Regions from separate parts of the Shewanella sp. FDAARGOS_354 genome, predicted to be linked through region 2. Evidence: riboswitches for the same ligand, from Rfam matches in the RefSeq annotation. Region 2 holds a riboswitch; the other holds the start of a gene.

Region 1 (6,398 bases), 500 kb from region 2:
CGTCCGACGCCAGCACATTAGACTTTAGCGCATTAGACTTTATCCTGAGCTGTACCGTCTTCACGCCCCCCGCCAATAATTGTTCGAGTAACAGTAAGTTATCGACAACGGGATAAATCCCTAAGTCAGGATCAAGGCGCTTAAACGCGCCGCATTGCAAATCACTGGATTCATTCAAGCTATTTTTAGGGTAAGAAGTGACGTAAGGATACGCCATTAAGCTGTGCGGCCATGCGGTACGCGCGAGTGGCCCTGGACCTTGGCCAATCCCCACTGCATAAGTTAAACCTTGATTAACATAGGCTTTTGCTACCACAACCGCATCCTGCAATACAAAGCCAAAGGCTAACACCGAGGCGATGGCTGAAGACAGAGTACAACCACTGCCGTGGTTATGGCGCGTGTTTATCCGCGCACTACTGAGCCAAAAACCACCATTCGCGTCAAGCGGTGAGCAGCCAGTAACCTGATGACAAATCAACAAATCCTCTGCCAAGCGCTGATTATCTGTGGCGATGCGATGACTTGTGATATCGCTTTTTTGTTCGCTTAAGAGATCACTGGTGTTAATGCCAGCACTTGTCTGAGTCGCAAAATCAATATCGCCGCCCTTGGCTAATACGCTGCACGCTAATTGCGCTGAGAGTTGCATTGCCGCAGCGGCGAATTCTGCTTTTGTGTGAATTGCTGACGCTTGTTTGTCTGTGACGGCAGTTAGCCTTGCCAACTCCTGCACATTCGGCGTTATCAGGCTAATCAAGCCCTTAAAGGGAGCAAAATCCAGAGGTTTACTTGCAGTGCTCTTATCACCTAACTCATCCCCACAGCTTGCAACCATCACAGGGTCGAGAATAATAGGGACGAGTGGAAATTGGGTTTTAAAACCAGCCAACCAATCGGCAACTAAGTGCACTTGCTGCTGATTTGCGAGTAAGCCAATTTTAATCGCCTGAGGCGGTAAATCAGCTAACAGGGTCGAAAGCTGTGTGAGTAACATTGCCTCACTCACAGGCTCAACTAACTCCACCGCTACTGAACTTTGGGCCGTTAACGTGGTGATCACGCTGCATCCATGGCCGCCCAAATCCTTGATGGTGGCCAAGTCGGCTTGGATCCCCGCGCCGCCACCGCTGTCTGAACCCGCAATGGTCCAGACGATAGGTTTAGGCGCCACCTGGCTAATATCTTTAGCAAAGGTCATTATCAAACCTCCGCAACCTGTGCTGTTGGTTTGAGCTCTGCCCCATCCTGATGCTTTGCCGCTTCATTGGCAGTTTTAGCTGTATTAGCATCGCCCAGCGGCAGATACAGTTTGGCGCCCGAGGCCGCAAACTCAGCCGATTTTTGCGCCATGGCCACCGCTAATTCATCTTGAGTTTTGACTCTGATCTGCTGGATTGCTTCTGTGTTTGATTGCCCTTGTTGAGCAGGGTTTATCGATGCAAGCGCTTCAGCGCTCACAACATTTTGGCTTGACGAAGCCACTGACAACGTACCCGCCGCTAAACTTGCCGCATAGTCGCGCACATCTTGGGTGATCTTCATTGAGCAGAACTTAGGGCCACACATAGAGCAAAAATGCGCGACCTTGGCCGACTCTTGTGGCAGGGATTCATCGTGATAGGCTCGGGCGGTATCAGGGTCAAGTCCCAGGTTATATTGGTCTTCCCAACGGAATTCAAAACGCGCCTTAGATAACGCATTGTCGCGGATCTGCGCGCCCGGGTGGCCTTTGGCAATATCGGCTGCATGGGCGGCAATCTTGTAGGCAATCAGCCCTTGTTTGACGTCCTGCTTATTGGGCAAACCTAAGTGCTCTTTCGGCGTCACATAGCAGAGCATGGCGCAGCCATACCATGCGATCATCGCCGCACCTATCCCCGAGGTGAAATGATCGTAACCCGGCGCAATATCGGTAATTTGCGGCCCTAGAGTATAAAACGGCGCCTCGGCGCAGTGGATAAGCTGCTTATCCATATTCTCTTTGATAAGTTGCATCGGGATATGTCCAGGCCCTTCGATAATGGTCTGCACATCGTATTCCCAAGCGATTTTGACCAACTCGCCTAAGGTCTCAAGCTCGGCGAACTGCGCCTCATCATTGGCATCGGCAATGGAGCCAGGTCGCATACCATCGCCTAATGACAGCGACACATCGTAGGCAACGCACAGCTCGCAAATCTCACGGAAATGGGTATAGAGGAAGTTTTCTTGATGGTGGCTCAAGCACCATTTGGCCATAATAGAGCCGCCGCGGGACACGATCCCAGTCACCCGTTTGGCGGTCATCGGCACATAGCGCAATAACACGCCCGCGTGGATGGTAAAGTAATCGACGCCCTGCTCCGCTTGCTCAATCAAAGTATCGCGAAACACTTCCCAGGTCAGGTGCTCAGCAACACCATTCACTTTCTCCAATGCTTGATAAATCGGCACTGTGCCAATAGGCACTGGCGAGTTGCGGATAATCCATTCTCGGGTTTCATGGATATACCGGCCAGTGGACAAGTCCATCACAGTGTCAGCGCCCCAACGGGTTGACCAGACTAGCTTTTCCACTTCCTCCTCGATGGAAGACGTGACCGCCGAGTTACCGATATTGGCGTTCACTTTGACTAAAAAGTTACGGCCAATAATCATAGGCTCAGCTTCGGGGTGATTGATATTTAACGGAATAATGGCGCGTCCACGGGCAATTTCATCGCGGACAAATTCAGGGGTTATCGGTTTACCTATTACGGCGCCAAAGGATTCACCTTGGCCGCGGCGGTTTAAGATTTCATCTTGCACCTGGGCGAGCGCCATATTTTCCCGAATCGCCACATATTCCATTTCAGGGGTAATGATCCCTTGGCGCGCATAGTGTAATTGGCTCACGCGTTTACCCGGTAAGGCGCGGCGAGGACGAACAATCGCACTTGAGCCGGCTTCGAAACGCAGATGATCGAGCCCATCATCCTTTAGGCGTTGCTGGGTAAAATCTGAGGTTGCACAATCGAGCACTTCGGTATCTTGGCGCTCGATAATCCACGGTAATCTGAGTTTGGCTAAACCTTGGCGCACGTTAATTTGCGCAGCAGGATCGGAATAAGGACCGGCACAGTCATACACCGGAATGGGAGGATTTTTCTCGACTTTGGGCGCGATCACCGTGCCGCCAATCCGCGTATCGGTTTGCAGAATTTGCCGCATCCCTACACGGAGATCCTCACGGCTTCCCTGCAAATACAACTTTTGCGAATTAGGATGTTGTAATGGTTTAAGGGTATCGATAAAGGCTTGCGCCTCGGCGCGCGCCACACGGCGGTTCGTTTGCCCATGAGTGTTCACGGCAAGTGATTCTGAGGACGATTCTAAACTGGACATAAGCAATCTCACTTTAACAAATAAAAATGGGGTTGCTTGTCTGGAGACTTGAGTGTTGAGAGCTGAGCCTTGTAAACCGTAAGTGGATTTACTGACTCAATAACGACTAAATCGATGGGTAAATAGACGGCAAAAGATTGCCGCTGATACGATTTAATGGAAGTTATTATGCTTGTTTCCTTCGCAGGTTTTAACCTGATCAGGTTCAACGGATCCCGAATAAACGGTCTCAGCCAAGAGGCACTCCGACAAGATGGGCAAAAGTATAGGCAGAAGCGCTGCGAACAAACAAGCGTAATTTCAGAATAAAAATTAAATTATCAATCAAAATTAAAGAACACATAAAGCAATGTATTTAAATGACTTTAATCTAAATTTGTTTTAGCGATCATAGTTTAAACTATTTTTAGTGAAAATTTATCATCACTATTTTTTAACCTTTTGGCCGCTTTACCATCATTTTATCGAGCTGCGCCTTAATGGCATCATCAATTTCTTGGTTCATTTTCTTGCCACTGCAATCGAAGGGGAAACCTAAGTTCTCAGCATAGGGATTAATTGGGGTGCCTACTTTGACGACCCGATAACAGGTATTACCTTGACGAACGATACGATTCGGATCCAGCTCTAAATCCAAACTGGTGGGGCCGCTAAAATCGTCGGCATTGGGCACAATCAGTACCTCCATCTCGGGGCTCATTTCAGACAAATTCGACCGTTTGCTGTAATGATTTGCTTGCTCTAACACTAAATCATCTAAAGCTTGCTCACGCTGTCGTTCAAAATAACGCTGAGTAAACAATCCCACACTGCCCGCCGCCCCACCGCTTTGCCCACTTACCGCAGATTGCTCTGTACTTACCGCTTGTGCCGAGCGTGATTGGGTTTCTGCCTTTTTCGGTTTAACAGCCTCTTTTGCACTCTGCTGGGTTTGGCCCTGAGTTGAGGTGTTCGGCGTTGAGGTGTTAGGCACAGATGTGTTTGGTACTGATGCTTTTGATTCTGTTACTTTTGATTCTTGGGCGCTGACTTCTGGAGGTTTGGCTATCTGCTCCATGGGTTTTGGCGTCAGCTTTACTGCGACTTTTGGTGACACTTTCGCTGACTGCTCAATATCAGCTGCCGGCTTTACGGTATTAGGCGGTGAGGTTATCGGCTCGCTAGTGTTAATAAACTCTTCCACTGAGATATCTTGAGCAGAATCCGCTGGAGCAGTTTGCGTTGGCGGCGCATAAATAAAATATGCCTTTAACGCTTTGGTTGTAGTCCGTGCGTTAGCAGATGATTCAGTAAAATGCAGCCCTAAGTGTTCCGACTGGGTTCGCCATAAAAAAATTAATAAAAACAGCAGTAAGCCATGACCCAAGATGACCCAAAGCAATAGCTTAAGATTGAAATAATGTGGCCGCTCTCGCCCGCTTAGATTTGAAGATGTTTTAAATGTGCTATCGATTGATCTTTGGTCTGCTTTACTTAAATTGAGGTGTAGATTGTTATCACAAGACTCGACATGAACACTTAAAGCGCTAAAAGGCTTAGTGTTCAAATCTGTAGCGCCTTGGGCTGTAGCACTTAAAAACGTTGCACAAAAAGGCAAAGCGGAAAATGGTGCGGTCTCATCGTTTGTAACGCGGCCGAGCACATCAACACTAAGATCATCTTCTGGGGCTATATTCGATCGAACAGGCAAAATCAATCCCTTAGTACTTAATGAATAAAGTACTTAACAAATCCATGACATCTTACGGAGAATTAGAGAAAGTGAGTCGAACAAAGTTCCAAAGCAGTGACATTATTCAGTTGTAAACCAGTACCATAATCTTGTACAAGGACAACAGAACTCATCAGTGTTATAGCCAATGGCAAGAACACGCAAAACAAATCAGCTTACACGTGTAAGCCAATTGTAGCTTTCCCTTTTATCTACTGATAGACTCAATCATTATCGCCATCGAGTGGATCAACAGCATGCCAAGCCAGAGTTTGATAGAGCCGCAAATGAGTCATGAAAAACCATTGAACATCAGTAGCTATAGCCTTAGTGAAGAGATTGCCAATAGTATCAGCCATGGCCTAGGGGTGATTGCAGGTGTAGTGGGCTTAATCTTTATGCTACTTAAGGGCGCAGATCATCTCACCAATATTCAACTTACAGGTGTTATTATTTATGGTACAAGCCTTATCCTGTTGTTTTTAAGTTCTACCCTGTATCACAGCGTGACGCATGTAGGCTGGAAACATAAACTTAAGATTGCCGACCATTGTGCTATCTACTGCTTAATTGCGGGCACCTACACCCCACTGATGTTAATCAGCCTGCATGGACAGCTTTCAACCATTATCCTGACGGCGATTTGGTCTTTGGCTATTGGTGGGATTTTATTTAAGACCTTATTTATTCACCGATTTAAAAAACTCAGTCTTGTGTTATATCTGGCGATGGGTTGGCTTTGTATGACGGTGATTGGCGATTTGACAGCAGCAATGTCACCGCTTGGATTTAATCTACTGCTATTTGGCGGGTTGTTTTACACCCTTGGAGTGATCTTTTATGTCGGCAAACGTATTCCGTACAATCACGCGATTTGGCATCTGTTTGTGCTAGCTGGCGCGATGAGTCATTTCTTCTGTATTTATTTAACAGTGATCTAGCATCTCACGCACTCTGAGTCACACAAGCCATTCTCTGGGTGGCTTTTTTATATCAATGCTTTGAGACTGAGTTTTATGGCTAAGTGATAAAGTCGCCAGCCAAGCGTTATCTACAATAATTCTGCAACTATCTGTTTCAGCAAAAAGGTTTCCCTGTCGATAGATTGGCCTTTGTTGGCGAAGGTGCGCTGAATTTCTTCATTATGGGCAATGGCTTGATGGATATTGATCCACTCAGGGCGCATACCGTTTTTCACTTCATGGGCTTCAAGCTTTGGCTCACCTAAGCCACGGTTACCTAAAGTCATATCGATTTCACACAGGTAGCAATAGGAATCCATATGTACTATGTTGGCGCCTTCGCGAAACCAAGGTCGATA
Region 2 (6,398 bases):
CATATTAATGCGCAACCTACTGATTTTGCAGAAACTGTTATTATGCCCGGCGATCCGCTGCGGGCTAAATATATAGCAGAAACCTATCTTACCGATGCCGTAGAAGTGACTAACGTTCGCAATATGTTGGGTTACACAGGTTATTACCAAGGGCAACGCATTTCGGTGATGGGCCATGGTATGGGTATTTCATCTATGGTGCTCTATGGCCATGAGTTGATTAATTTTTTCGGCGTTAAACGTATTATTCGTATCGGCAGTTTAGGGGCGACCCAACAGCATGTCGAAATGCGCGATGTGATTTTAGCTCAAGCCGCTGGCACGGATTCCCCAACGAATGCTAAACGCAGCAGTGGCTACCAAATGGCGACCTCAGCCACCTTTTCCTTACTTCACAAAGCCTATACCAAAGCCAATGAAAAAGGCATTAGCGTGAAAGTTGGCAACGTATTTAGTGGCGATCTTTACTATGATCCTGACGAAGATATGATCCCGGCGCTTGAGCGTTTCGGGGTGTTAGGTATTGATATGGAAGTGGCAGGACTTTATGGCTTGGCACATCAACAGGGAATTGAATCCTTAGCGATTCTGACGGTATCTGACCACTGTTTAACTGGTGAAGAAACCACGGCGCAAGAGCGTCAATTATCCTTTAATAATATGATCGAGCTCGCCTTAGAAACCGCGCTTAATTAGGGTTAACGCTATCCTTTGTACCCTTAGCATTTCACTGATGGAATGACAACATGAATAATAAAATCACCTTAACCGCAATTAGTTTTCTCGCTAATTTTATAATGGCGGGCTTTGCCACTCAATTTGGGATGCTGATTGAACCCATAGCGGATAAATTTGCAGCAAACGTGAATGACGTTGCTTCAATATTCTCCTTGCTTAATGGCGGCGCACTGGCGGGGACTATTGCCGCTTTTTTCTTTATTGAAAAATTGGGTATCAAGCGAATTACCTTAATTAGTTACAGTCTAGTGGCATTGTGTGCTGTCGCGTTACATCTTACCACTTCGCTACAAGTGGTGATGATAGCCATGACCTTGATTGGTTTTTGTGGCGGTGTGGGGCTATGTATTGCGGGTACGATAGTGGTATCAGTGTGGCAAGAGAAATTACAAAGCACCATGCTCGTCGTGCAAGATGCCACATTTAATATTGCGGGGGTTATTTTCCCTTTAATTACAACTTACGCACTCACAAGTTCATTGTCATGGAGTTACAGTTACTTAGCCGTAGGTTTAGTCGCGTTAGGAACCGTGATTATTACTTTGTTCACTAATTTTTCGCTATGTGAGCAATCATCGAATACGGAAGATAAGCAACAATCTGAATGGAATTTCGGCATTATTAGCGGTGGCATTGGGTTATTTTTAGGCATGTTGGCGCTGTATACGTTTTTAACCTGGGCCCCTTTATTTGTTAAGCAAAAATTTGATATTCCATTTGAAGACGCGGGCAATATTATTACTCAATATTGGTCAGCCGCACTGATTGGTGCGTTAATTTCGACGCTGATTGTGACTCGGGTAAAAATCCACCATTTTCTAGTCGCAATTATCGGCCTGGCTATGGTCATCACCTTTATGATTGTGACAACTGATAAGCTTAATTGGATAGGTTATTTAACCTATGGTTATGGCTTTGTGTGCGCAGCTCTTTACAACGCATTTATTGCTTATGGTGTGTCTTTTGTTAAAAAGGCGAGCAGTAAAAATGTGTCTTATATTTTGATCAGTGGCAGCACGGGTGCGATGTTTAGTCCCGCCATTAGCTCATTCTTTGAACGTATTATTGGATTGCAAACGGTGATGTATGTTATCCCGCTACTTTATGTTGCGATATTTATCATGCTGATTGTTTCAGGCCGAATGAAACCTGCTGCGGCCTAAAGTCCATTTGCGACGTTAATTGATTTGGCCCACTCTTGCTAATGAATAATCTCGAGAGTGGGCTTTTTTAATTTGGTTATATCGCAGCTTCAACAAATTGTTTAAGGGCATTGAGATCTTTAATCCTTATGCCTTCTTTATTGCGTTCAATCAGGCCACGTTCTTCAAGCAACTGTAGTGCCCGTCGGTAAACGCGATCGGTTGTACCAAATCGCTCCGCTTCTAAATAACGCTTACTAAAGCCATCAACGGGTAAATCATTTAAATATTCGTGGTAAATATCATATGCCACGTTATAGCTGATGGGATACAGCAGGCGCCGGGTAAAAATATCGACGGTGTCTTGGTAGTCAATAGCAATGGCGCTGGCAAAAAATAACGCAAGCTGAGGGTGTTGACCGAGGGAATGTTGTAGTTTTTCGGCGCTAATGACCATGATTTCTAAGGCTTCATTAGCAATAATATCCAACTGGCAGTGATACTGAGTAAAAAACTCCATTTCACCAAAGAGTTGCGAATCACAATCGATAGTCCCCAATTGAAAACATCGACCATTTCTGGCGGTATGGCCAAGCGACACGCGCCCTTGTTTTACCAACACCAGTGAGGTCATGGCTTCACCTTGTGTCATTAGATGGGCGCCTTTTTTAAGCATTTTAACTTCGCTGATACAGCTGAGTATCACCGCTTCAATAAGGGGATAGTCTTGCTCCCATCGCTGGCTATAACGTCCTTTGGCTAACGGTTTTAGCTGCATTGAGTATGATCCTCTTATCCTATGTAAAATGGCGGCCTTCTATAACATTATCGTGATAAACGGTCAAATGGGCCAAAGGAGTTGACTGGCGATTTTAGGCATTGGGATTGCGGGCGTTTGGCATAAGACTTTTAACATTGCGTAGAAAGACAAGGTTTTAGTGATATTTAAGGATATCGCCGGCACAAGTGTGTCTACTTTATTATTTTCGTCATGTATACTAAGCGCCGCCAAGGGGTGTTTGCCAACATTCGGCAGACTGAGATGTCATCAGACGAACCCTTAGAACCTGATCCGGCTAATACCGGCGTAGGAATGGGCCAATCAACAGCACACTTCTGAATCGCTTATTCGTTGCCGGATCTCAAACATGTATTTGAGGTCCTATGTCTAACAAAAAGTCTAACAACCAATCTTCAATCTTCACGATATCGTTAACTCGTGCACCATTAGCGCTGGCCGTCTCTGCGGCGTTAAGTGCGTCGGCATGGGCGCAAACCGATGCTATCGACAAACCTGATCCCAATAATGATATGGAAATCATGGTGGTTACGGCGGATTTTCGCAGTGCCAGTTTAGAAAAAATGCCTTCAAGCATTACCGTTATCGATGCCCAGCAAATTCAAGATGAAAGCGCCCAGCACTTTGAAGATGTGATGAACTCTATCGCCAACTTCAACTGGTCAGGTGGTAGTTCACGCCCCAAGTATTTCCAGATCCGTGGCGTGGGTGAGCAGGAGCAATATCAAGGCGCGCCTAACTCATCCGTTGGTTATATTGTTGATGATATTGATTTATCCGGTATCGGCATGGTGTCGAGCATGTACGATCTGCAGCAGGTTGAAGTGTTACGCGGCCCGCAGGGAACCCGCTATGGCGCCAATGCGTTAGCGGGCTTAATTTACCTTAAGAGTAATGACCCAACCGATGTGTTTGAACATGGCGCCGAGGTTTCTTTAGGTAATGATGATCTACAAACCTTTAGCGGTTTTAGCTCTGGTCCCTTAAGCGATTCAGGCAAATTGCTGTACCGTGTGGCACTGCAGCAACATCAGCAAAACGGTTATCGCGACAATATCTATTTAAATAAAGAAGATACCAATGGTCGTGATGAATTTACTGGCCGCGCTAAATTGCGCTGGTATGCCACCGATGATCTGCAACTGGATTTAACTCTGCTGCATGCCGATTTTGATAACGGTTATGATGTGTGGAGTTTGACCAACGATCCGACAAACACCCTATCTGATCAACCGGGTGTCGATAGCCAGCGCACCACCGGCGCAGGTTTTAAAGCGACATATTCTGGGGCAGAGCAGTTTGAGTTGACCTCGCTGACGTCATTTGCCAATACCGATCACCACTATAGTTACGATGGCGATTGGGCAAACCCTGAGTATTGGGCATCCAAGCAATGTGAGGATGAGGGCAATCTCGCCCCTTGTCAGTACGATTACTTCTGGGACAAAACCGGTCAGCGTAAAACCTTATCCCAAGAGTTCCGTTTAAGCTCGACCGACCAAGGCCGTATTTTTGCAGACTCAACCGACTGGTTACTTGGGGTTTATGCGATGAACCTTAAAGAAGATAACCAACTGTATTCTGAATATAATACTTGGCCTGATGAGGTGTTAGATTCTGAATATGAAGCAACCAATTACGCCGTATTTGGTCAGCTGGACACAGATTTAGGTGCTGACTATGCCTTGTCTGTTGGGCTGCGTGTGGAGCGTCGTAATAGTCATTACTCCGACACTAACAATGATAATTTTGACCCGAGTGAAACCATGTGGGGCGGCCATATTGCGCTGAGTAAAGTGCTCAATGAGTCCCACAATGTCTACGCCCGTGTGGCGCGAGGTTACAAGGCGGGCGGTTTCAACATGACCTTGCCAGTCGAACTCAATGATAAAAAAGAGTTTGATACCGAAACCTTATACAACTACGAAATCGGTTTAAAATCCCATTGGTTTGAAGGGCTTATCGATACTAATCTGGCGCTGTTCTATATGGATAGACAGGATCAGCAAGTGGCGGCTTCCCAGCAAGATCCTAATAAGCCACAACGGTTTATTCTCTACACTGAAAATGCGGGTAGCTCAAACAACTACGGTGCCGAGCTGGATGCAACTTGGTATGCCACGGATAATCTCCAGTTTTACTCAAGCCTTGGTTGGTTACAGACTGCTTACGGTAATTACCAATATCAAGATAAATACGGTGCTGATGTGGATTTAACGGGGCGCGATCTGGCCCATTCACCGCACTTAACCTATAGCCTAGGCGGCACCTATCGTGCGAACTCGGGTTGGTTTGCCAACTTGAATATGAGTGGTAAGAGCGAGTTTTACTACTCAGACAGTAACGACTCGCGTTCCGAACCATATACTGTTGTGAATGCGCGTTTAGGTTATGAGGCAAGTGCGTGGTCAGCGTATTTATGGGGCCGCAACCTATTTGATGAAGAATATGGCGTTCGTGGCTTCTATTTTGGTAATGAGCCCGATAATGGCTGGGCGGAAAAACAATATATCCGTTACGGCGACCCACGCCAAATTGGGGTAACACTGAACGTTAAGTTTATGTAGTGCCCAAGCTAGCCGCGCTGTGGAGTGAGACTTGAGGCTTCATACTATACCGTTTCACGGTGCGGCTATTTTTATGATAAGTATTTGAAATAAGGATTGAAGATGAAACTGACCGCCGAAATTAGCATGTATCCCTTTAATGAAAATTATCTCGATCCAATTAAATGGTTTATTCATCGTTTGGACAGTTATCCAACGATTCAACGTGTTACCAATGCGATGGCGACCCAAGTGTGCGGTGACTATTCGGACGTGATGGCGATGCTGGCCACCGAAATGCAAGCCGCCCATGAGAAGTGGGGCAAAGCCGTGTTTGTGTGTAAGTTTATTGGTGGCGAGCTAAATTTAGCCCACAGTGAGTGAGTAATGCCTTTAATGATCTTGGCCACTGCGCGATATCAGTGGTTAATTTAAGGCTCGCTCACTCAGTTACGGCTCAAGCCTACAGGTTTTTAGAATGCGATTTATCGTGAGAGTAAGGCAATGACAGATTTATGGTTAACGCTAGTCAGTAGTGTTAATGCCGCCCTTGGGGAAGTCCATGTGATGACCGCGTGGGAAGCACTTGCTGTGGTATTAGCCATGGCGTATTTGCTACTGGCAATGAAAGCAAGCGTATGGTGCTGGGCGGCGGCATTTACCAGCACGGCCATTTACACTGTGTTGTTTTGGAAAGTAGCATTGCTGATGGAGTCGATGCTGAATATCTATTATATGGGCATGGCACTTTATGGATATTGGCTCTGGACTCAAGGTGGTGATAAACATCAAGGTGTTAAGGTGACCACTTGGCCGCTGAAAACCCATTTAAAGTTGATTGCTGCTACGACGCTAGTCTCCCTTGGCATTGGTCATGGTATGGCGACCTTTACTCAAGCTTCTTTTCCTTATCTCGATGCTGCGACCAGCTGTTTTGCGGTGATGACCACCTATTTAGTCGCCAAAAAAGTGTTGGAGAACTGGCTGTATTGGGTCGTTATCGATCTGGTGTCTATTTACCTCTACTTGAGTAAAGGCCTTATGCTGACCTCATTATTATTTGTGCTTTATGTGGGGTTAGCTGTTGTGGGCTATTTCCTATGGCGCACCGCACTGGCCGAGAGTCGTCTCAATCTTAATGGCGAACGTGCCGCTAAGTTACTTGGTTAAGTG

Evidence for each region. Region 2 has a riboswitch for thiamine pyrophosphate ahead of CEQ32_RS02890 (TonB-dependent receptor). Riboswitches for the same ligand answer to the same signal wherever they lie in the genome.
Region 1: another riboswitch for thiamine pyrophosphate. It lies ahead of thiC (phosphomethylpyrimidine synthase ThiC); the one in region 2 lies ahead of CEQ32_RS02890 (TonB-dependent receptor).

What each region holds. Positions count from the first base shown of each region.
Region 1 covers NZ_CP022089.2:1,108,115-1,114,512, forward strand. The annotation lists gene thiE (thiamine phosphate synthase) at 1-1,201, opposite strand, end outside; gene thiC (phosphomethylpyrimidine synthase ThiC) at 1,204-3,366, opposite strand; TPP riboswitch at 3,526-3,624, opposite strand; gene CEQ32_RS05090 (hypothetical protein) at 3,800-4,912, opposite strand; gene trhA (PAQR family membrane homeostasis protein TrhA) at 5,335-6,018, shown strand; gene CEQ32_RS05100 (NUDIX hydrolase) at 6,129-6,398, opposite strand, start outside.
Region 2 covers NZ_CP022089.2:613,082-619,479, forward strand. The annotation lists gene deoD (purine-nucleoside phosphorylase) at 1-696, shown strand, start outside; gene tsgA (MFS transporter TsgA) at 747-1,901, shown strand; gene CEQ32_RS02885 (Crp/Fnr family transcriptional regulator) at 1,978-2,658, opposite strand; TPP riboswitch at 2,882-2,991, shown strand; gene CEQ32_RS02890 (TonB-dependent receptor) at 3,045-5,246, shown strand; gene CEQ32_RS02895 (hypothetical protein) at 5,349-5,609, shown strand; gene pnuC (nicotinamide riboside transporter PnuC) at 5,730-6,395, shown strand.